Regions from separate parts of the Kocuria salina genome, predicted to be linked through region 3. Evidence: riboswitches for the same ligand, from Rfam matches in the RefSeq annotation. Region 3 holds a riboswitch; each other region holds the start of a gene.
What was found. Region 3 has a riboswitch for S-adenosylmethionine ahead of E7Z53_RS05480 (LLM class flavin-dependent oxidoreductase). Riboswitches for the same ligand answer to the same signal wherever they lie in the genome.
Positions count from the first base shown of each region.

Region 1 (5,701 bases), on a different contig from region 3:
CGCGCCGGCGGGTACATCCCCACCATGGAGATGTAGCCGCCCAGCGGGACCGCCTTGAGCCCGTACTCCGTCTCGCCGCGCCGGCGGGAGAGCACGGTGCGCCCGAAGCCGACCATGTACTGCGTGACGCGCACGCCGAAGAGCTTGGCCGGCACGAGGTGGCCGATCTCGTGGAGGGCGATGGAGACCGCGATGGCGGCGGCGGCCAGCAGCACGCCCACGAGGAACAGCACGACACCCATCCGTCGGACCTCCCGGGATCGTCGAGGGACCCCGGCGGGCGCCGGGGACGTCGGGGCCGTGCGCTCGGCACGGCGAGGACCAGTCTGCACCACGATCCTGGACGTCGGGCACCGGGCGCACCAGGGCACGACGACGGCCGGTGCCCTCCCGGGAGGGAGGCGCACCGGCCGTCGGTGGGCTGCGGGGCGGGGCGCCTCAACGGCGCAGGATCCGGCGGGCCAGCCGGTTGCCCACCACCTGCACGAGCTGGACCAGGACCACGATGACGGCGACCGCCGCCCACGTGACCTCGTCGTTGAACCGCTGGTAGCCCAGGCGCAGGGCGAAGTCGCCCAGGCCGCCGGCGCCGATGGCCCCGGCCATCGCCGACATGTCCGTGATGCCGATGACCAGGAACGTGTAGCCGAGCACCAGCGGGCCCAGCGCCTCGGGCAGGATCACCGTGGTGATGATCCGGCCGCGGGAGACGCCCATGGAGCGGGCCGCCTCCACGACCCCGGGGTCCACGCTCATGAGGTTCTGCTCGACGATGCGCGCCACCGCGAACATGGCCCCGATGGTCATCGCGAAGATCGCGGCGTTGGGTCCCAGCCGGGTCCCGACGACGCCCTGGGTCACCGGTCCCAGCGCGGCCAGCAGGATGATGAACGGGATCGGCCGGACGAAGTTCACCACGAGGTTGAGGCCCTCGTGCACCGCCCGGTTCTCCAGGATGTTGCCCCGGCGGGTGACATAGAGGCCGACGCCCACGAGCAGACCGAGCAGGCCGGCGAGCAGCAGCGTGACGGCCACCATGTAGAGGGTCTCCCCGAGCGCGGACAGCAGCTCGGGTCCCAGGACGGACCAGTCGTTCACGCGGCCACCTCTCTCAGGGTCGTGATGCGGGACATCTCGTCGACCACGGCCTGCACGGCCGCGTCCGCACCGGTCAGCTCGAAGGTCAGGGACCCGAACGACTGCTCCTGGAGCACGCTGATCCCGCCGTAGGCGATGGTGAAGCGGACCCCGCGGGCGGCGCCGTCCGAGAGCACCCCGCCGATGTCCACGCCGTCGCCGACGTCCACGATCACCAGGCGCCCCCGGTGGGCGCGGCGCAGCCGCTCGACCTCACGGGCGTCGGGCACCGAGTGCAGGACGGAGGAGACGAAGCGGCGGGCGGTCTCGGTGCGGGGCCGGGCGAAGATGTCCACGGTGGAGCCGTGCTCCACGACCTTCCCGTCCTGCATCACGGCCACGCGGTCGGCGATCGCGCGGACCACGTCCATCTCGTGGGTGATGATCACGATCGTGATCCCGAGCTCCCGGTTGACCCGCTGCAGCACCTGCAGCACCTCCTGCGTGGTCTCCGGGTCGAGGGCGCTCGTCGACTCGTCGGCCAGGAGCAGCTTCGGGCTGGTCGCCAGCGCGCGGGCGATGCCCACGCGCTGCTTCTGCCCCCCGGAGAGCTGCTCCGGGTAGTTGCCGGCGCGGGCGGCGAGGCCCACGAACTCGAGCAGCTCGGCCACCCGCGCCCGGCGCTTCTCCTTCGGCCAGCCGGCCCGCTTGAGCGGGTACTCGACGTTGCCGGCGACGGTGCGGGAGGTGAAGAGGTTGAACTGCTGGAAGATCATCCCGATCTCCTGCCGCACGGGCGCCAGCTCGGTCTCGCGCCGGCCGGCCACCTCGAAGCCCTCCACGGTCAGGGAGCCCGAGGACACGGGCTCGAGCCCGTTGATCAGGCGCACGAGGGTGGACTTGCCCGCCCCGGAGTAGCCGATCACGCCGAAGATCTCGCCGCGGCGGACGTCGAGGGTGACGTCGTCGACCGCGAGCACCTCGCGCGCCGCCCGCCCCGAGCCGGTGCGGAAGGTCTTGGAGACGTTGCGGAAGGAGACGAGCACCTCGTCCGGGCGCCCGGGTGCGGGCGGCCCGGCGGGGACCGCCGCGCTCACTGCTCCTGGTCCTTCAGCTCCTGCTGGTAGCGCGCGGTCAGCTCCTGGAGCTCCTCCGGCTCCAGCTGCAGCGGCACGGCGGTGTCCTTGGTCTCCTCCATCTCGGCGTCGAGCACGGCCTGCTCGTGGTAAAGGTCCGCGACCTGCCGGAGGGTCTCGTCGTCGGCGAGCTCCTCCGTGGTGGTGAAGAGGTTGACGTAGGCGCGGGAGCCCTCGGACTCGGGGTCGTCCTGGGCGAGCGCGGACTGCGGGTCGATGTCGGCCCGCGAGAGGAAGTCGTTGTTGATGACCGAGCCGGCCACCGAGTCGAGCGAGAGCACCGTCTGCTCCGCGGAGACCGGCGTGACCCGCACCGTGGAGGCCTCGGTGTCGACGTCGAGCTCGGTGGGGATGAGGGTGTCGCTGCTCAGCTCCACGAGACCTGCGGCCTCGAGCACGAGCAGGGCCCGGGAGAGGTTCACGGCGTCGTTGGGCACCGCGATCTCGTCGCCCTCCTGGAACTGCTCCACGGAGTCGTACTGGTTGGAGTACAGGCCCAGCGGGTAGATCGAGGTCGAGCCGATCGGGGTGATGGAGCCGCCGGCCGCGTTGTTGTAGTCGGCGAGGAACGGGACGTGCTGGAACCAGGTCATCTCCACGTCACCGGACTCGGTGGCGGGGTTCGGCTGGTTGTAGTCGGAGAAGTCGACGTACTCGACGGTGATGCCCTGCTCCTCGGCCACCCGCTGGAGGGCGTCGTGGGTCGGGTCGGTGCCCACCACGCCGATGGTGACCTTGTCGTCGGCCAGCACGCCCTCGCCGGAGGACTCCCCGGCGGAGCCGCCGCAGGCGGTGAGGGCGAGGCCGAGGGTCGTGGCCAGGGCGAGGAAGGGGAGGCGCTGCGATCGCATGTGGTGCCTTTCCGTGGGTCCGGGGTGTCGGAGGTCTCCACCGGGGCCAACGGGTCCGGCGGCCACGGTCGAGGGCGCGCCGGAGGGCGCGTGCGCGGTCGGACCGTACTTGCCGCCGGCCGTCGTCGGCCGGTGCCGGATGGTTCACCTGGGGCACCCCACTACGGGAGAGGGTTGCCGCCCAGCAAGCCAGGGCTGCACGCTGGGACTCGTCATCCGCCCTACAGACTAGCACGTGCGGCGGGGCCGGGCCCGGCCCGGTCAGCGGGCGAGGACCTCGCGGGCCCGCCCGCGGGCCCAGCGCTCGGCCGCCAGCACGGCCTCGAGCTCCAGCGGGCCGACGTCGTCGTGCTCGCCCAGCACCGCCTCGACCGTGTCGACGACGGCGGGGAACCGGATCCGGCCGTCGTGGAAGGCGTGCACCGCCTCCTCGTTGGCCGCGTTGAACACGGCGGGGAAGGTCCCGCCCCGCTCCCCCGCCGCCTTGATGAGCTCGACGGCGGGGAACGCGACCGGGTCGAGGGGCTCGAAGGTCCACTCCGCGGCGCGCGTCCAGTCGCACGGCAGGGCGGCCCCGGGCACCCGGTGCGGCCAGGCCAGGCCGAGGGCGATGGGCAGGCGCATGTCCGGGGGCGAGGCCTGGGCGAGGGTGGAGCCGTCCACGAACTGGACCATGGAGTGCACGACCGACTGGGGGTGGACCACCACGTCGATGCGCTCGAGGGGCACGTCGAAGAGGAGGTGGGCCTCGAGCACCTCGAGCGCCTTGTTCACCATGGTGGCGGAGTTGGTCGTCACCATCAGGCCCATGTCCCACGTCGGGTGGCGCAGCGCGTCCTGGGGCGTGACCTCCTCGAGCTCCGCCCGGGTCCGGCCGCGGAACGGGCCGCCGGAGGCCGTCAGCACGAGCCGGTCCACCTCCCCGGCGGTGCCGCCGCGCAGCGCCTGCGCCAGCGCGGAGTGCTCGGAGTCCACGGGGATGAGGGCGTCCGGGTGCCCGGTGGCCGCTGCGGCGGCCTTGACGAGGGCGCCGCCGGCGATCAGGGACTCCTTGTTCGCCAGGGCGAGCCGGTGCCCGGCCCGCAGCGCGGCCAGCGTGGGCACGAGCCCGATGGAGCCGGTGATCCCGTTGAGCACGAGGTCGGCGTCGGGGTGGGCGGCGGCCGCGGACGCGGCGTCGGGTCCGTGCACGACGTCCGGGCGGTACCCCCCGGCCCCGGCGGACGCGGCCCGGTCCGCGATCAGGGCGGCCAGCCGGGCGGCGTCCTGGCCGGTGCCGCTGGTCGCCACGAGCGCGGCACGGGTCTCGACGGCCTGCTCGGCCAGCAGTTCGAGGTGGCGTGCTCCCGCGGCGAGGGCGACCACGGCGAACGGGTCCGTCCCCTCGAGTCCGCGGGCGGCCCGCACGACGTCGAGCGCCTGGGTGCCGATCGAGCCCGTCGAGCCGAGGACGCTGATCCGGCGGGGGCCGGCGGCGGCCAGGGCGCTCAGCTCGGGCGTCGGGCGGGTGCGGGGCGAGGAGGCGGGGGGCGTCATGGCCCCAGTATCCCCCAGCGGGTCCCCCAGTGCCGTGGCCCCGGGGTGGCCGCGGCGGGGGCGGAACGGACCGAGGCCCCGTCCACCGGGAAGGGTGGACGGGGCCTCGGCGACCGACGGGGTGGGTCAGCGCGTGGCGCGGCCCTTGCGGCCGGTGACGGCCCCGTAGATGAAGAGCACGATGAGGGCTCCCACGACGGCGGTGATGATGGTGCCGATATCGAACGCGGACTCCAGGTCCCCGATGCCGATCAGCGAGCCGAGGAAGCCTCCGACGAGGGCTCCGACGATGCCGAGGACGATGGTGATGATGATGCCACCGCCCTGGCTGCCCGGCATGATGAGCTTGGCGAGGGCGCCGGCGATGAGGCCGAGGATGATCCAGCTGATGATTCCCATGATGGCTCCTTATCCGTCCCGGGAGGGACTTTTATTGTACGCAACCGGCGAGTATCCCAGGAATACCCTGAGGTTGCTTCTGCGCTTCACCCTAGCCGACGGTCAGCCTCCTGTCCGTTTCCGTTAGCCAATCGACGCCCTCCCCCGGACGCGGACCGGCCCGCCGGAAGCCGTGGCTTCGGGCGGGCCGGTGGATCGTCCCAAGTGGGAGCGGGAAAGCCGTCAGTGGGCGACGGGCTTCTCGGCGCCGATGCCTGTGAGGGAGCGCACCTCCATCTCGGACTGCTTGACCGGGTCCTCGAGACGGCGCTCCGTCATGGAACCGATGAAGCCGAGCAGGAAGGAGGCCGGGATCGAGACGATGCCCGGGTTCTGCAGCGGGAACCACGCGAAGTCGGCCGTCGGGATCATCGACGTCTCGGAGCCGGACATGACCGGGGAGAAGATGATGAGGCCCACCGAGATGATCAGACCGCCGTACATGGACCAGACCGCGCCCCGGGTGGTGAAGCGCCGCCAGTACAGGGAGTACAGGATGGTCGGCAGGTTCGCGGAGGCCGCGACCGCGAAGGCGAGCGCCACGAGGAACGCGACGTTCTGGCCCTGGGCGCCGATGCCGCCCGCGATGGAGACGAGGCCGATGACCACCACCGTGGTCTTCGCGACCTTCAGCTCCTTGCGGGGATCGGAGTTCCCCTTCTT
Region 1 covers NZ_SSSF01000008.1:165,386-171,086, reverse strand. The annotation lists gene E7Z53_RS15555 (M50 family metallopeptidase) at 1-242, opposite strand, end outside; gene E7Z53_RS15550 (methionine ABC transporter permease) at 439-1,038, opposite strand; gene E7Z53_RS15545 (methionine ABC transporter ATP-binding protein) at 1,095-2,174, opposite strand; gene E7Z53_RS15540 (MetQ/NlpA family ABC transporter substrate-binding protein) at 2,171-3,064, opposite strand; SAM riboswitch class IV at 3,165-3,281, opposite strand; gene dxr (1-deoxy-D-xylulose-5-phosphate reductoisomerase) at 3,326-4,600, opposite strand; gene E7Z53_RS15530 (GlsB/YeaQ/YmgE family stress response membrane protein) at 4,727-4,999, opposite strand; gene E7Z53_RS15525 (solute symporter family protein) at 5,222-5,701, opposite strand, start outside.
Region 1: another riboswitch for S-adenosylmethionine. It lies ahead of E7Z53_RS15540 (MetQ/NlpA family ABC transporter substrate-binding protein); the one in region 3 lies ahead of E7Z53_RS05480 (LLM class flavin-dependent oxidoreductase).

Region 2 (5,701 bases), on a different contig from region 3:
GCCGAGGAGCTGGACCGTCTCGCCCCCGGCCTGTCCTACGCCAACCTCGCGATCCGCGGCCGGCTCTTCCGCCAGATCGTCGACGAGCAGGTGGCACCGGCCCTGGAGCTGACCCCGGACCTCGTGACGGTCTGCGCGGGCGGCAACGACATGCTGCGCCCCGGCGGGGACCCGGACGCGATCGCCGAGGAGATGGACGACGTCGTGGGCCGGCTCGCGGCGAACGGGGCGACGGTCGTGCTGGTCGGCGGCCCGGACATCGGCGCCACGCCCGTGCTGCGCGGGATCCGGGGCCGGATCGCGGTCTACAACGAGAACGTGCGCGTGGTCGCGTCCCGGCACGACGCCGTGCTGGTGGACCTGTGGGGGCTGCGGGAGCTCGCGGACCCGGCGATGTGGGACCCCGACCGGCTGCACTTCTCGCCCCTGGGCCACCACCGGATCGCGGTCGAGGCCCTGGACACCCTGGGCCTCGCGCACGGCCTCGTGCCCGAGGTGGTGCCCGACCGCCCGCCCTCGTCCTGGCGGCAGGCCCGCGGCGAGGACCTCGTCTGGGCCCACCGCTATCTGCGCCCGTGGGTGGCCCGCCGGATCCGGCGCACCAGCTCCGGGGCGCAGGTCCGGCCGAAGCGGCCGCACTTCGGCACCCCCACCGTGCCCGGGGGCGGCGTCGCGCCCGGCGAGGGACCCGGGGCGGGCCCCGGCGACGACCGGGGTGCCGCGGACGGCTGAGCGAGCGGGAACGGCTGAGGACCCCCGTCCCGGCTCAGCGCTCGGGCAGCACGGTCTCCACGAGCAGCTTGCCGAGCTGGGGAGCCTCGATGAGGAAGCCGTCGTGGCCCGAGGGCGAGGTCAGGGTGTGCCGCCGGACGTCCCCGGGCAGCGCGGCGGCCAGGACGTCGGACTCGCGGGGCAGGTAGAGCCGGTCGGAGTCCACCGCCGCCACGAGCCACTCGCACGAGGTCACGGACAGCGCCTCCTCGAGCGTGCCGCGGCCCCGGGCGACGTCGTGGGACATGAGCGTCTCGTTGACGGCGAGGTAGCTGTTGGCGTCGAAGCGGCCCGCCAGCTTGGACGCCTGGTGGTCGAGGTAGCTCTCCACCTGGTAGCGCCCCCGCCCGCCGGCGTGCGTGTCGATGACCTGCTCCTCGGCCTGCGGCGAGCGCCCGAACCGGTGGTGCAGCTCGTCGGCCGAGCGGTAGGTGATGTGGGCGATCCGCCGGGCCAGTCCCAGGCCCGTGACGGGCAGCGGGCCGTCGTAGTAGTCCCCGCCGCGGAAGTGCGGGTCCTGGCGGATCGCGAGGTTCTGCGCCTGGCCCCACGCGAGCTGCTCGGCGCTGGACTGGGCGCACGCGGCGACCACCGCGCACGCCCGGACGCGGTCCGGGTAGGTCACGGCCCACTCCAGGGCGCGGGCCCCGCCCATGGAGCCGCCGATGACCAGGCGCCAGGCGTCGATGCCGAGGGCGTCGGCCAGCGCCGCCTCGGCGTGCACGGAGTCCCGGACGGTGATGAGCGGGAAGCGGGAGCCCCAGGGGCGGCCCTCGGGGTCCACGCTCGGCGGCGCGGGGGTCGCCGGGCCCGTGGACCCGTAGCAGCCGCCCACGATGTTGGTGCAGACCACGAACCACCGGTCCGTGTCGATGGCGGCGCCGGGGCCGATCAGGCCCTCCCACCAGCCGCCGCTCTCGGCGGCGCGCCGCTCGGCCTCGGGGGCGCCGGGGCGGGCCCGGCCGGCCGCCACGTGGGTGTCCCCGGTGAGGGCGTGCTCGACGAGCACCGCGTTGGAGGCGTCCGGGGCGAGCGTCCCCCACGTCTCGTAGGCGATCCGGACGTCGGGCAGCCGGAAGCCCGACTCGAGCTCGAGCTCGCCGATCCCGGCGACCCGCGGCACGCCGTCCTCGCGGACGGCGGTCCCGGCGCCGGAGCCCCTCACGACCGTCACGGTCACTCCTGTCCTCCCTGCGCGGCCGCGGCCGCGGCGAAGCCCTGCTCCAGGTCCGCCAGGATGTCGTCGATGTGCTCCAGGCCCACGGACAGGCGCACGAAGCCGGGCTCCACGCCGGCGGCCAGCTGCTCCTCGGGCAGGAGCTGGCTGTGCGTGGTGGACGCGGGGTGGATCACGAGGGAGCGCACGTCGCCGATGTTGGCGACGTTCGAGTGCAGGGTCAGGGCGTCCACGAAGGCGGCCCCGGCCTCCCGGCCGCCGTCGAGGACGAAGCCCAGGATCGACCCGGCGCCCCGGGGCGCGTACTTCTGCGCCCGCTCGTGCCACGGGGAGGACTCCAGCCCGGCCCAGGACACCGAGCGCACGTCCTCGCGGGCCTCGAGCCAGCGGGCCACCGTCCCGGCGTTGGCCACGTGCCGCTCCATCCGCAGGGACAGCGTCTCGATGCCCTGCTCGATGAGGAACGCGTTGAACGGGGAGATCGCCGAGCCGAGGTCGCGCAGCAGCTGCACCCTGGCCTTGAGGATGTAGGACAGGTTGACGCCGAAGGGCCCCTCCGCGCCCAGGGCCTCGGCGTAGACGAGGCCGCCGTAGGACTCGTCCGGCTGGTTGAAGCCGGGGAAGCGGTCCGGGTAGCGGCCGTAGTCGAAGGCCCCGGAGTCCACGATCACGCCGCCGATGGCCGTGCCGTGCCCGCCGAGGAACTTGGTGGCCGAGTGCACCACGACGTCCGCGCCCCAGCGCAGGGGCTGGACGAGGTAGGGGGTCGCCACGGTGTTGTCCACGATGAGCGGGACCTCGTGGTCGTGGGCGATCCCGGAGACCGTCTCGATGTCGAGGACGTCGTTGCGCGGGTTCGGGATCGTCTCGGCGAAGAAGGCCTTCGTGTTCGGCCGGACCGCCTGCCGCCACGCCTCGGGGTCGTCGGGGTCGGAGACGAAGGTGGTCTCGATGCCGAGCTTGGGCAGCGTGAACTTGAAGAGGTTGTAGGTCCCGCCGTACAGGCTGGGGCTGGCCACGAGGTGGTCTCCCGCGCCGGCGACGTTGAGCACGGCGAACGTCGTCGCCGACTGCCCCGCGCTGAGCATGAGGGCGCCCACGCCGCCCTCCAGGGCGGCGATCCGGTTCTCCACGACCTCCGTGGTCGGGTTGCCGATCCGCGTGTAGATCGGGCCGAGCTCGGCGAGCGCGAAGCGGTCGGCGGCGGCCTGGGCGTCGGGGAAGACGAAGGACGTGGTCTGGTGGATCGGCAGGGCGCGCGAGCCGGTGACCGGGTCGGGGCTCTGCCCCGCGTGGATCTGCCGGGTCTCGAAGGCCCAGCCCCCGGGGTTCTCGGGGGTGGGGCGCTCGGCCGCGGCCACGTCGGTGCGGGCGGCGGAGGCGTCGGTGCTGGAGGCGGGGAGATCGGACATGCCGTGGGACTCCTTGTGGATCTCAGGGGTCCCGTCCCGGCCGAGGCGGTGCGGCCGGGAACGGCCGGGCGCCGGGGACCCGCGCTTGCTCGCTCGCCGGTCGCGAGGAGCCTGGTCTTCACCCAGGGCACCCCACCGCGGTGGAGGGTTGCCGGCCAGCTAGCTGGGGCTTGGACGCTGGCGCTCATGACCTGGACAGCATTCTCCGGATCAGGCCCGCACGGCGTCAAGCCGGGGCCGGGCGTGACGCCCCGCCCGGGGGTGTCGCCCGCACGGTGCCCGGCGCGTCGCGGACCGATTTGGAGACGAAACTCACAGGGTGCCACGATGTGCCCATGAGAGTCGACCACGTGTCCTACGCCTGCCGCCCGGAGGGCCTGGAGACCACCACCGAGCGCATCGCCGACCAGCTCGGGATCGAACCGGTCAAGGGCGGGGTGCACCCCCGTTTCGGCACCCGCAACATGATCCTGCCGCTCACGAACCACCAGTACGTGGAGGTCGTCGAGGTCCTCCAGCACCCGGCGGCGGAGAAGGCCCCCTTCGGGCAGGCCGTGCGGGCCCGGTCCGCCGCCGGCGGCGGCTGGCTGGGCTGGGTCGTGGAGGTCGAGGACCTCGCCCCCTTCGAGCAGCGCCTGGGGCGCCGCTCCGTGCCCGGCCACCGGGTGTTCCCGGACGGCCGGTGCCTGGAGTGGCACCAGATCGGCGTCAAGGGCCTGATCGCCGATCCGCAGCTGCCGTTCATGATCCACTTCGACTCCGCCCCGGAGATGCACCCGTCCCAGGCGCGGATCACGGACGTCGGGCTCGCGGGGATGACCATCGCCGGTGCCCCGGAACGGGTCGCCGAGTGGCTGGGCGCCCCCGTCGAGACCGCGCTCGAGGACCTCGAGGTCGACTGGCGCTATCCGGACGGCACCCCCGGGGTGCTCTCCGTCTCGTTCAGCACCCCGGACGGCGCCGTCACCATCTGAGGCCGGCCTGGTCCGCGACCGGGCCCGCAGTGCCCGGCGGCTGGGCCGCGCCCCGCGGGGCGGGTCTCAGCCCAGCAGCCGGGCTGCCCCGAGGAAGCCGACGGCGTCCAGCAGGAAGTGCGCGACGACGAGGGGCATCACCCGGCCGGTGCGCCGGTAGAGCTCCGCGAAGACGAGGCCCATCACCACGTTGCCGAGGAAGGGCCCGATCCCCTGGTAGAGGTGGTAGCTGCCGCGGAACAGGGCCGTGACCACCAGCACCACGGGCCAGCTCCACCCGATGCGGGTCAGCCGGTCGGTCAGGAACGCGACCACCACGACCTCCTCGACCAGGGCGTGGCGCACGGCCGAGAGTAGCAGCACGGGCACCGTCCACCAGTGCGGGGCGAGCCCGGACGTGGTCACCTCCGCGGTGACGCCCAGGGCCCGGCCGGCGCCGTAGAGCGCCAGCGTGCCCAGGCCCATGAGCAGGAAGAGCACGGTGCCGAGGCCCAGGTCCGGGAGGGGCATCCGGGCGTCGAGGCCGATCCGCCGGCGGACGGTGCCCAGCGCTCCGGCGGAGCCGGCTAGCAGGTAGAGCGCGAGCAGCACCGGCACCAGGTCCAGGGCGATCCCGGTGAGCTGGCGCAGCAGGTCGATGAGGGGCTGCGGGCTCAGCGGCGGGTTCATCGTGGCCTGCGCCTCGGACAGCGGTCCGCGCGCCAGGTGCTCGGCGAGGGACAGCGCGGCCCAGAGGGCCGAGGCGCCCAGGGACACCCCGAGCACGAGGAGCACTTGCAGCCACAGGTCGGCGCGGGTGGAGCCGAAGGCGGGCGGTCGCGGGGCGAGGTGGGCGGGGGTGCTCATGCGGCCATTCTGGCACCGGCCCGCCGGCCGCCCTGCGCAGCCCGCGCCGGGCGCCCCCGGGCCCGCCCGGACCGCCCCTCCCCAGCCGGGGCGTCTTCCCTAGGATGGGGACCATGACTGTCCTTCCCCCGCAGATCCGCCAGCAGCCCGTCGAGCGCGCCTTCCACGGCCACGTGTTCTCCGACCCGTACGAGTGGATGCGGGACAAGGACTCCCCCGAGGTGCTGGCCCACCTCACCGCGGAGAACGAGTACGCGGAGTCCGCCACCGTCCACCTCACGGGTCTGCGGGAGACGATCTTCGGGGAGATCAAGGACCGCACCCAGGAGACCGACCTGTCCGTGCCCAGCCGGCGCGGCGCCTGGTGGTACTTCGCCCGCACCGTGGAGGGCGGCGCGCACCAGGTGTTCTGCCGGGTCCCGGCCGTGACCACCGGCGACGTGCTGGCGGACTGGACCCCGCCTGTCGTCGAGCCCGGCACCCCCATGGCCGGGGAGCAGGTGCTCCTCGACGCCAACGCG
Region 2 covers NZ_SSSF01000008.1:127,550-133,250, reverse strand. The annotation lists gene E7Z53_RS15360 (SGNH/GDSL hydrolase family protein) at 1-732, shown strand, start outside; gene metX (homoserine O-acetyltransferase MetX) at 767-1,951, opposite strand; gene E7Z53_RS15350 (bifunctional o-acetylhomoserine/o-acetylserine sulfhydrylase) at 1,948-3,360, opposite strand; SAM riboswitch class IV at 3,437-3,552, opposite strand; gene E7Z53_RS15345 (VOC family protein) at 3,696-4,334, shown strand; gene E7Z53_RS15340 (CPBP family intramembrane glutamic endopeptidase) at 4,401-5,180, opposite strand; gene E7Z53_RS15335 (S9 family peptidase) at 5,294-5,701, shown strand, end outside.
Region 2: another riboswitch for S-adenosylmethionine. It lies ahead of E7Z53_RS15350 (bifunctional o-acetylhomoserine/o-acetylserine sulfhydrylase); the one in region 3 lies ahead of E7Z53_RS05480 (LLM class flavin-dependent oxidoreductase).

Region 3 (5,701 bases):
CATCGCCCTGGACGCCGAGCCGTGGATCGCCCTGGAGGAGTCGGAGGCCGTGGGCGCCGGCGTGCTGGGCCGGGTCTCCGCCGACGCCGCGCTGGTGCGCGCCGCGGTGCTGACCGACGGCCGCCCCGTCTTCGTGCCGCCGGGGGCGCTGCCCCACGGCACGGACGTCGCGGCCCTGCTGCGCTGGAGCGCCGCACCGGCGTCCTGACCCGGCACGGACGAGGGGCCCCCGCACGCGGGGGCCCCTCGTCCGTGCCCTGCCCCGTGCTCTCGGCGGAGCCGCGGGGTCAGGGGACGGGGGTCAGAGGGCCAGCTGGCGGGCGGGGGTGTCCGCGGCGGAGGGCCTGCCCGCGTAGGCGCCCCGGAACGCGGCGGCGGGGTGGGTGCCGAGCACCTTGGTCTGCCCCTTGCCGTAGAGGTTCTCGCGCAGCGTGGTGCCCTCGTAGCCGGTGCGGTAGCGACCGCGCTTCTGCAGCTCCGGCACGACCCACTCCACGAAGTCCTCGAACGAGCCCGGGGACACGTGGTAGGCGAGGTTGATGCCGTCCAGCCCGCCCTCGTCGATCCACCGCTCGAGCTCGTCGGCCACGGTCTGCGGGGACCCGACGATCGGCACGCCCATGCCGCCCATCGAGATGTGCTTGGCGACCTCCTTGATCGTCCACTTCTTGTGCGGGTCGGCCGTGGTGAAGGGGGTCAGGAAGGACTGGATCGAGTCGGTCTTGATGTACTCCAGGACGTCGTTCTCGTCGTAGCGGCCCAGGTCCAGCCCGGACCAGCCGCCCACGAGGCCCAGCGCGCCGTCGGTGTCCGCGTACCGCTCGTAGTCGCGGCGCTTCTGCTCGGCCTTCGCGTCGGTCTCGTCGACGATCACGTGCAGCATGGCGAAGATCTTGAGGTCGTCCCGGTTCCGCCCGCCGGCCTCCGCCTCGTCGCGCAGCTTGTCGGTCACCACCCGGGTCAGGTCCGGGCGGATGCCGCCCACGAACACCGCCTCCGCGTGGCGGCCGGCGAACGCCCGCCCGCGGGAGGAGGCCCCGGCCTGGAAGATCAGCGGCGTGCGCTGCGGGGACGGCTCGGTCAGCCCGATGCCGGGGACGTCGAAGTACCTGCCGTGGTGCTGGATCGGGTGGACGAGCGCCGGGTCGGCGAAGACCCCGTTGACCCGGTCGCGCCGGACCGCGCCGTCCTCCCAGGAGCCCTCCCAGAGCTTGTAGCAGACCTCCATGAACTCCTCGGCGATCTCGTAGCGCTCGTCGTGGGAGATCTGCTCCGTCAGCCCGTGGTTCTCGGCGGCCGACTTCAGGTAGGACGTCACCACGTTGAAGCCCATCCGGCCCTTCGTGAGGTGGTCGAGGGTCGCGAACTTCCGGGCGAGCGGGTACGGCTGCTCGTAGGTGATCGCGCTCGTCACGCCGAAGCCGAGGTGCTTCGTCACGGCCGCCATCGCGGAGATCTGCATGAAGGGGTCGTTGACCGGGATCTGGGTGGCGTCCCGGATCACCGGGGCCGCGGAGTTCTGGTAGACGTCGTAGTACCCGACGACGTCCGCGAGGAACAGCGCGTCGAAGAGCCCCTTCTCCAGGACCTGGGCGACGTCCGTCCAGTACTCGATCGTGTTGTACTCGTCCGCCCGGGAGCGGGGGTGCTTCCACAGACCGGGGGCCTGGTGGCCCACGCAGGTCATGTCGAAGGCGTTCAGGGCGATGCGCTTGCTCATGGGGTGTTCCTCCCGGGTCGATACCGACCCGCGCCCGTGCGTCGTGGAGACCTGCCCGCGGGTCCGACGCACTGGTGGGCGCCGTACTTGCCGCGGAGCACGTGCACCGCGGCCCGATGTTCATCTGGGGCACCCCGCTACGGGAGAGGGTTGCCGCCCGACCAGCCAGAGCTTCGTGTCGGGACTCGTCATCGTCGTCGGGGGACAGCTTAGCGGGTGGCCCCTGACCGGGTGCAACCCCTGTGCGGTCCCGCCGCACGGGGACGGTCCCGGCCCGCATCGGGCCTGCGCCCACCCGGTTCGGGCGGCTCCGCCGGGTCGCTCAGCCGGGTCTTTCAGCCGGGCGGGGCGAGCGGCGGGGTCCGGCCCGGGTCCAGGGTCCAGCCCCGCCGGAGCAGGGACCGGAGCTCGATCAGGGGGCAGGTGTCCATGACCACGTCGAGGCCGGCCCGCTCCGCCCGGGCGGCGGCGTCCTCGTCGACGACGCCCAGCTGCAGCCACACCGCGGCGGCGCCCACGGCGATGGCCTGGTCCACCACCGCGCCGACGCGGCGGGAGTTCACGAAGCAGTCCACCACGTCGATCGGCCCCGGGACCTCGGCGAGCGTGCGGTGGCCGGGCTCGCCGTGCACTGGCTCGCCCTTCGGGTTGACCGGGACGATCGTCATGCCGAGGTCGTCCCGGATCCGCTTCGCCACCGAGTGCGCCGGACGGGCCGTGTTGCCGGTCAGCCCCACCACGGCCCACCGGCCGGGCCGTGTCATGAGGCGGTCGATGACGGCGGGGTCGTTGCGGCTCATGCCCCCAGCCTGGCACGGAACCCGTTCCCCCTCCTTCTTCCTCCGCGGGATTGCACGTGTCGGCGACCTCGCGGAGGGGGGAGGGTCAGGAGAAGAGCGGCAGGAGGTCCGCGTGCGCGCCCAGCTCCGCACGCTCCTGGGCGGTCAGCTCCGCCCGGCCGGTTCCCACGCGGGCGAAGTGCTCGTCGCTCCAGTGCTCGAGCGGTTCCCGCTCCCACAGGTCGGTGAGGACCCGGCGGACCTCGGCGAGCCCGTCCACGGCGGGACCCGGGGAGCCGTCCAGGTGCTGGATCAGGTCCAGGTGGTGGACCGTGGCCTCCACCGCGAGGGTGCTCAGCAGGTCCTCGACGCGCAGCACGTGCCCCTGGGTGCGGACCGCGCCGTCGCCGCAGTGCTGCGCGGCGTGCACGAGCGCCCGGGTGGTCTCGCGGTGGAGGGCGCGCACCGGCTCCCAGTCCAGGACCATGGACGCGGCCACGCGGGTGTGGCGCCGGGCCTCGGCGGCCCCCGCGGGATCGCCGCCCCAGTCGGTCCAGTAGGTCGCGGCGTCCCGGTCGGGGCGGGCGGTGGTGGGCGTGTGCAGCGCGACCAGCCCCCGCAGGGCGTCCATCGCGCAGTGGTGGGTGAGGTCCCGGACCGACCACCCCGGGCAGCCAGTGGCGGCCCAGGAGTCGTCGTCGCCGAGCCCGTCGAGGACCGCGCCGAACGCCGCGCAGGCGTCGCGTACCAGGTCCGCCCGGGCCGGGCTTCTGCGGCTCGTCATGGGTCCATGGTGGGGCACGGAGGGCTCCCGTGCCAGCGATGTGTCGCGATCACCACGGATGCGACGGATTTGCCAGGGAACACGCCGAGGACGTTCAATTGGTGGTGTAACCATCCGGAGCGGCTGAGAGACCTGGCTCGTCGACGTCGCAGCAACCGGCACGGATCCGTCTGATCCTCCGTGCGAGGTGCTAATGCCAGGACCGATGGAGTTGATCATGAGCACTTCCCTGCTGGGCTCTGCGCCGGCCACCGCACCGGGCACCGCGAAGCGCGCCTTCTCCGTGGCCTTCGAGCACGTCGGCAAAGCCTTCCCGTCCGGCCGCGAGACCCACCACGTCCTGCAGGACGTCGACGTCACGGCCCGGCCCGGCGAGGTCCTGGCGGTCCTGGGGCCCTCGGGGTGCGGCAAGTCCACGCTGCTGCGGGCCGCGGCGGGGCTCGACACCGCCTCGGCCGGACGGGTGCTCATCGACGGCACCCCCGTGTCCGGCATCGACCCGCGCTGCGCGGTCGCCTTCCAGGAGCCCCGCCTGCTGCCGTGGCGCTCGGTGCGCGAGAACGTCCGCCTGGGCCTGCCCCGCGGACTCCCCCGGGACGAGGGGGACGCCGTGATCGACGACCTGCTGCGCCTGGTGGGGCTCACCGCGCACGCCGGCCACCGTCCCCGCGCGGTCTCCGGCGGCATGGCCCAGCGCGCGTCCCTGGCCCGGGCCCTGGCCCGCAATCCCGGGGTCCTGCTGCTCGACGAGCCCTTCGGCGCGCTCGACGCCCTGACCCGCCTGAAGATGCAGGACCTGCTGCTCACGATCCACGCGGCCCAGCCCACCACCGTCCTGCTCGTCACCCACGACGTCGACGAGGCGCTGCAGCTCGCGGACCGGATCGTGGTCCTGGGCCGGACCGGGCCCACCGCCCCGGCCTCGATCAGCACGATCCTCGCCGTCCCCGGCGAGCGCCCCCGGGACCGGGCCTCCGAGGTCCTCGCCGAGCTGCGCGTGCAGCTCCTCGGCCACCTCGGCGTCGACACCCACCACCCCGCGACCCGCTGACGCGGCCCACCCCCACCCCGACTCCCCTCCCCGGACCAGCGGCGGCACCCGCCCGCGCCGCCCGGCACCGTCCGTCCACCACGAAAGGCTCCGCCATGCCCCTGCCCCAGCGCTCCGTCCGCACCGTCCCCGCACTCGCCGCCGTCCTGGCCCTCGGCCTGACCGGGTGCATGGCCGGTGAGGGCTCCGGTGAGCCGCCCGCGGAGGCCGCCGGGGACGGCACCGTCCGCGTTGACTGGGCCACCTACAACCCGCTCTCCGTGGTGATCAAGGAGAAGGGCTGGCTCGAGACCGCGTTCGCCGAGGAGGGCATCGAGGTGGAGTGGGTGCAGTCCGCCGGGTCGAACAAGGCCAACGAGGCGCTGCGTGCGGAGGCGGTGGACATCGGCTCCACCGCGGGCTCCGCGGCGCTGCTGGCCCGCAGCAACGGCACCCCGATCCGGGTGATCGACCTCTACTCGCAGCCGGAGTGGTCCGCCCTGGTCACCACCGCCGGCAGCGAGGTGCAGGAGGTCGCGGACCTCGAGGGCCGCACCGTGGCCGCGACCAAGGGCACCGACCCGTACTTCTTCCTGCTCCAGGCCCTCGACGAGGCCGGTGTGGACGCCGGGGACGTCACGATCCAGAACCTGCAGCACGCCGACGGCCGCGCCGCCCTGGAGAACGGCCAGGTGGACGCCTGGTCCGGGCTCGACCCGATCATGGCCGCCGCGGAGGAGAACGGCGCGGAGCTGTTCTACCGCAACGTCGACTTCAACACCTACGGCTTCCTCAACGCCCACGAGAGCTTCCTCGAGGAGCAGCCCGAGGCCGCCCAGACCGTGGTGGACGTCTACGCCTACGCCCGGCAGTGGGCGCAGGAGAACACGGAGGAGACCGCGCAGCTGCTCGCCGAGGCGGCCGGGATCGAGCTGTCCGTGGCCGAGAAGGTGCTCGAGCGCACCAACCTGGACATCGACCACGTGCCGGGCGATGAGCAGCTGGCGGTCCTCGAGAAGGTCGGGCCGATCTTCGTGGAGTCCGACGACGTGGCCGGCCAGGAGCAGATCGACGAGGCGCTCGGGAGCATCGTGGAGAGCTCCTACGCCGAGAACGCCGACGCCTCCCGCGCGGCCGAACTGGTCGGGGCCGGGCAGTGACGCAGCCCCTGGCCCCCGCCGAGGAGGCGCAGCGTCTCGAGGACGCCCCCGCCGCGGCCCCCCGGCGGCGGCCGCTGCTGCGCACCGGGCTGGGCCTGATGCTGCCCGCCGCGCTGCTGGTGCTGTGGCACGTGCTGTCCACCGCCGGCGTCTTCAGCGCCGTGCAGCTGCCGGCCCCGCTCGCGGTGCTCGAGGCCGGGATCGGCCTGCTGGCCGGCGGGGACCTGT
Region 3 covers NZ_SSSF01000002.1:291,617-297,317, reverse strand. The annotation lists gene E7Z53_RS05485 (baeRF2 domain-containing protein) at 1-208, shown strand, start outside; gene E7Z53_RS05480 (LLM class flavin-dependent oxidoreductase) at 302-1,720, opposite strand; SAM riboswitch class IV at 1,799-1,913, opposite strand; gene E7Z53_RS05475 (CoA-binding protein) at 2,056-2,520, opposite strand; gene E7Z53_RS05470 (maleylpyruvate isomerase N-terminal domain-containing protein) at 2,606-3,283, opposite strand; SAM riboswitch class I at 3,391-3,495, shown strand; gene E7Z53_RS05465 (ABC transporter ATP-binding protein) at 3,501-4,334, shown strand; gene E7Z53_RS05460 (aliphatic sulfonate ABC transporter substrate-binding protein) at 4,430-5,473, shown strand; gene E7Z53_RS05455 (ABC transporter permease) at 5,470-5,701, shown strand, end outside.

Region 4 (5,701 bases), on a different contig from region 3:
CGAAGCCCGGCGCCTCGGCCACGACCACCACGCGCCCGGTCTTCCGCACCGACGCGGCGACCGTCTCGTCGTCGAACGGGACGATGCTGCGCAGGTCCACGACCTCGAGCGAGCGACCCTCGGCGGCGGCGGCCGCGGCGGCCGCCACGGCGGTCGGCACGGACGGCCCGTAGGCCAGCAGCGTGGCGTCCTCGCCGGCGCGGGCGACGACGGCGCGGCCCTCCCGGCGCTCGGGCGCCCCGTTCTCGTAGCGGTCCCTCAGTTCGGCCAGGTCCACGGGGGCCTTGGACCAGTAGAGCTTCTTGGGCTCGAAGAACACGACGGGGTCGTCCGAGTCGATCGCCTCGCGCAGCATGAGGTAGGCGTCCTCGACCGTGGCGGGGGTGAACACCTTCAGCCCGGGGGTGTGGGCGTAGTAGGCCTCGGAGGAGTCGCAGTGGTGCTCCACGCCGCCGATGCCGCCGGCGTAGGGGATCCGGATGACGATCGGCAGGCGCACGGCGCCGCGGGTGCGGTTGTGCATCTTCGCGATGTGCGAGGCGACCTGCTCGAAGGCAGGGTAGGCGAAGGCGTCGAACTGCATCTCGATGACGGGGCGCATCCGGTTCATCGCCATGCCCACGGCCATGCCGGCGATCCCGGACTCGGCCAGCGGGGTGTCGAAGCACCGGGTGCGGCCGAAGCGCTTCGTCAGCCCGTCGGTGATGCGGAAGACGCCGCCGAGGGTGCCGACGTCCTCGCCGAAGACGACGACGGCGGGGTCGGCGGCCAGCGCGTCGGCCAGGGCGGTGTTGAGCGCCTGGGCGAAGGTGGCGGGCTTGACCGCCGGGGCCTCGCCGGCCGGGGCGGGGGCGTGCAGGGTGCTCACTGTCCGGTCTCCTCTCGGGCGAGCTCGGCGGCCAGGAACTGCTCCTGCTCGGCGAGCTGCGGGGTCTGCTCGGTGTAGACGTGGCGGAACAGCTCGAGCGGGTCGATCTCCACGTCGGCGTTCATGCCGTCGCGCAGGGCCGTGGCGACGTCCTCGGCGGCGGCGGCGATGCGCTGCTCCGCCGCGTCGTCGAGCACGCCCTCGGCGCCGAGGTAGGCGCGCATCCGGGTCACCGGGTCCTTGGCGATCCACTCCTGCACCTCGGCGTCGTCCCGGTAGCGGGTGGCGTCGTCAGCGTTGGTGTGCGCCTGCATGCGGTAGGTGTGCGCCTCCACGAGGAGGGGCTCGGACTCGGAGCGGGCCAGGTCCACGGCGCGCCGCAGGGTGGCGAGCAGCGCCACGAGGTCGTTGCCGTCCACGCGCTCGCCGGCCATGCCGTAGCCGACCGCCTTGTGGGCGAGGCTCGGGGCCGCGGACTGCTGGGACAGGGGCACGGAGATCGCGTAGCCGTTGTTCTGCACGAAGAACACGACCGGCAGCTTGAACACGGCCGCGAAGTTCAGGGCCTCGTGGAAGTCGCCCTCGCTGGTGGCGCCGTCCCCGCACATCGCCAGGACCACGGTGTCCTCGCCGCGCAGCTTGGCGGCGTGGGCCACGCCCACCGCGTGCAGCAGCTGGGTGGTGAGCGGGGTCGACTGGATGCCCACGTGGTGCTCGTACGGGTCGTAGCCGCTGTGCCACTCGCCGCGGAAGATCGCCATGACCTGCATCGGGTCCACGCCCTTGGTCATGACCGCCACGGTGTCCCGGTAGGTGGGGAACAGCCAGTCGCCCTCCTCGAGGCACAGGGCGGCCGCCACCTGGCAGGCCTCCTGGCCGTGGCTGGACGGGTAGACGGCCATCCGGCCCTGGCGGACCAGCGCGGAGTTCTGGTCGTTGACCCGCCGCCCGACCACCAGCTTCTCGTAGGCGCCCAGCAGGACGTCCGGGGCCGGCAGCGGGTACTCGTGGCCGGGGCCGGTGCCCTGCTCCTCGGGGGCGAGCAGCCGCCCGCTCGGGTCGACCATGCGGATCTCGCCGCGGGCCGGGAGCATGTACTGCTCCGGTGTGATGCCGAAGCTCTGGGAGGCCCGGAGGATCGGGTCCTCGGGGGTCTCGACGGTCTGGCTCATGGTGTCCCCTCGGTCGGTCCCCGGTGCGGCCGCGGTCCGGGGAGGGCAGGAAGGTGGTGCGGCTCTGTCTCCCCAGTATGGGAACCGGGCATGGTTCGTATCCACAGAGCGGGGAAAATGCAGAAGTCTGAGACGGACAGTGCACCGCGCGTGGACGAAATGTTCTAGTGTGGCGTGGAGCACACGCATTCGTCCGTCACGTTCCGGGCCCCGCGCCCTACCCGCCCCGAAGGAGCCCGCCGTGCCCTCGACCCCCGTGCCGCTGGACGAGACCGACCGGAAGATCCTCGCGGAGCTGTCCCGGGACGCGAGGCAGTCCGTGACGGCGATCGCCGCGGCCGTGCACGTCTCCCGCGCCCACGCCTACGCCCGGATCAACCGACTCCGGGACGAGGGGGTGATCCTGCGCTTCAGCACCGTGATCGACCCGGTCCGGGCGGGCCTGCAGGCCTCCGCGTACGTGACGCTCAAGCTCCAGCAGAACACCTGGCGGGAGCTGTGCGCCCAGCTCCAGGCGATCCCCGCCGTGCACCACATCGCCCTGGTGGGCGGGAACTTCGACGTCATGCTCCTCGTGCGGGCCGTGGACACCGTGCACCTGCGGCAGGTGATCTTCGAGCACGTCCAGCAGCTGCCCGGCGTGGTGGACACCCAGACGTTCCTGATCTTCGAGGACATCGACACCCGGGCCTGACGCGCCGGCCCCGCGCCGGGCCCGGCGCGCACGGCCGGCGTCACGAACCGTCACGGTCGTCATCTTCCGACGCGGAGGGACACCCACTACCTCTGCGCATAGTGTTGTTCCAGCTTCACGAGACGTGACCGCCAAGCTCCGACTTGGTCACGCACCAACCCCATGCTCATTGGGTGGTTCGGATGAGGAAGCGGCCTGCATCTTCCGCGGCGTGCCCACCGGGCCCGCGCGGATGACCGGTGCGGGTAAGAGCAAGGCACAGGAGCAGCGCCATGTCCATCCCCGTGACCGACCACGACCTCGCGACCCGGCAGATCCACGCCGGCACCCACGACCAGGTCACCCAGCGCACCCTGACGGTGCCGATCTACCAGACCGCGGCCTTCGAGTTCCCGGACTACGAGGCGGCCCGGCAGATGTTCGCCCAGACCCGGGCAGGCTTCACCTACACGCGCACCGGCAACCCCACGGTGGCCGTGCTCGAGCAGCGGATCAGCGACCTCGAGGGCGGCGCGGGCGCCGTGGCGACCGGCTCGGGCCAGTCCGCCGTGGCCGTAGCGCTGCTGGCCCTGCTCGGCCAGGGCGCCGGGAAGCACCTCGTGGCCTCCGAGAAGCTCTACGGGGGCACGGTGGACCTGCTCACCGACTCCTTCGCGGACTACGGCATCGAGGTCTCCTTCGTGGACCCCACCGCCCCGGGGGCGTGGGCCGCGGCCGTGCGCCCCGACACCCGCGCGTTCCTGCTCGAGTCCATCGGCAACCCGCTGGCCACCCTCCCGGACCTGCCCGGGATCGCCGACGTCGCCCGGACCGCCGGGGTGCCCGTCGTCGTCGACAACACCCTCGCGTCCCCGGCCCTGTACCGGCCGCTGGAGAAGGGCGCGGACATCGTGGTGCACTCGGCCACCAAGTTCCTGGGCGGGCACGGCAACGCGCTCGCCGGGGCGGTCGTGGACGGCGGGACCTTCGACTGGTCCGCCCGGCCGGACAAGTGGCCGCAGTTCACCCAGGCCCGCGCCCGCTGGGGCGGGCTCAGCCTCGTCGACAAGTGCGCCGCCGCCAGCCCCTACCTGCACCTGGTCCGGGCGAAGTACGTGCACGACCTCGGCACCACGCTCTCCCCGTTCAACGCCAGCCAGATCCTGCAGGGCACCGAGACCCTCGACCTGCGCGTGGCCCGCCACACGGCCTCGGCGCTGGCGGTGGCCGAGTTCCTGGCCGGGCACCCCGCCGTCGCCCGCGTCCACCACCCCGGCGTGCCCGGGGACCCCGGCGCCGGGATCGCGGCCCGGGACTTCCCGCGCGGGACCGGCTCCGTGTTCTCCTTCGACCTCGCCGCCCCGGACGGCGCCGTGGGCCCGTTCATCGACGCGCTCCGGCTGTTCAAGCTGGTCGCCAACATCGGGGACACCCGCAGCCTCGTGGCCCACCCGGCGGCCATGACGCACTGCCGCCTGACCCCCGAGCAGCGCCGGGCCGGCGGGATCGCCGAGACCACGATCCGGCTCTCGATCGGCCTCGAGTCCCCCCAGGACCTCGTGGCCGACCTCGGCCAGGCCCTCGACACCGTCGTCACCGCCGTCCAGACCACCCGGAAGTGAGCCCCGCCATGACGTCCCCCACCGAGACCCGCACCCGCCACCGGGGCTTCACGACCACCGCCGTCCACGCCGGCCAGGAGCCCGACCCGCTGACCGGGGCGGTCATCCCGCCGATCTACCAGACCTCCACGTTCGCCCAGGACGGGATCAACGTGCTGCGCGCCGGGCACGAGTACAGCCGCGGCTCCAACCCCACCCGCAGCGGCTTCGAGGAGCAGCTCGCGGCCCTGGAGCGCGGCGAGCGGGGGTTCGCGTTCGCCTCGGGGATCGCGGCAGAGGACGCCCTGCTGCGCGCCGTGCTGCGCCCGGGCGACCACATCGTGCTCGGCGCCGACGGCTACGGCGGCACCAACCGGCTGATCACCCGGGTCCTCGCCCCGTGGGACATCGGGCACACGCCCGTGGAGATCACGGACCTCGACGCCGTCCGGGCGGCCGTGCGCCCCGGCGCCACGAAGGTGCTGTGGCTCGAGACGCCGTCCAACCCGCTGCTCGGCATCGCCGACGTGGCGGCGTGGGCGCAGCTGGCCCGGGACGCCGGGGCGCTGCTCGTCGTCGACAACACCTTCGCGTCCCCGTACCTGCAGACCCCCCTCGAGCTCGGCGCGCACGCCGTGGTGCACTCCACCACGAAGTACATCGGGGGGCACTCGGACGTGCTCGGCGGCGCCGTGGTCGTGGGCGCGGCCCAGTGGCGCGGGGCCCCGCTCGCCGAGGCGGTCGGCTTCCAGCAGTTCGCCGCCGGCGCCGTGGCGGGCCCCCAGGACAGCTACCTGGCCGCCCGCGGGCTCAAGACCCTGAGCCTGCGGATGGAGCGCCACCAGGACAACGCGCAGCGGATCGCCGAGTGGCTCCTGGAGCGCCCCGAGGTCGCGCAGGTGCTCTACCCCGGGCTGCCCGGGCACCCCGGCCACGCGCTCGCCGCCGCGCAGATGCGCGGGTTCGGCGGCATGGTCTCCTTCCGGCTGACCGGCGGGGAGGCCGCGGCCCGGGCGGTGGCGGAGGGCACCCGGCTGTACTCGCTGTCGGTGAGCCTGGGCGGGGTGGAGTCCCTGATCTGCTACCCCTCGGAGATGACGCACGCCTCCGTGAAGGGCACTGCGCTGGCCGTGCCCGTGGACCTGGTGCGGCTCTCGGTGGGCATCGAGGACGTCGAGGACCAGTTGGAGGACCTCGAGCGCGCGCTCACCGCCTGACCGGTCCTTTCCGCCCGGTCGGCTGCGCCGCCGGCGCCGCCGGCGGCGCCGGCGGCGCCGGTTCCGCCGGGTCAGCGGGCGGCGCCCGGTCCGCCCCCTGGGTCCGGCCTGACGGCCGCGTCCGGCTCCGGCCAGGCCGGAGCCGGATCCTCCCGGCCGAGGAGCAGCCG
Region 4 covers NZ_SSSF01000001.1:25,584-31,284, reverse strand. The annotation lists gene E7Z53_RS00170 (alpha-ketoacid dehydrogenase subunit beta) at 1-868, opposite strand, end outside; gene E7Z53_RS00165 (thiamine pyrophosphate-dependent enzyme) at 865-2,040, opposite strand; gene E7Z53_RS19925 (Lrp/AsnC family transcriptional regulator) at 2,282-2,734, shown strand; SAM riboswitch class IV at 2,848-2,969, shown strand; gene E7Z53_RS00155 (O-acetylhomoserine aminocarboxypropyltransferase/cysteine synthase family protein) at 3,007-4,335, shown strand; gene E7Z53_RS00150 (cystathionine gamma-synthase) at 4,344-5,531, shown strand; gene E7Z53_RS00145 (tellurite resistance/C4-dicarboxylate transporter family protein) at 5,603-5,701, opposite strand, start outside.
Region 4: another riboswitch for S-adenosylmethionine. It lies ahead of E7Z53_RS00155 (O-acetylhomoserine aminocarboxypropyltransferase/cysteine synthase family protein); the one in region 3 lies ahead of E7Z53_RS05480 (LLM class flavin-dependent oxidoreductase).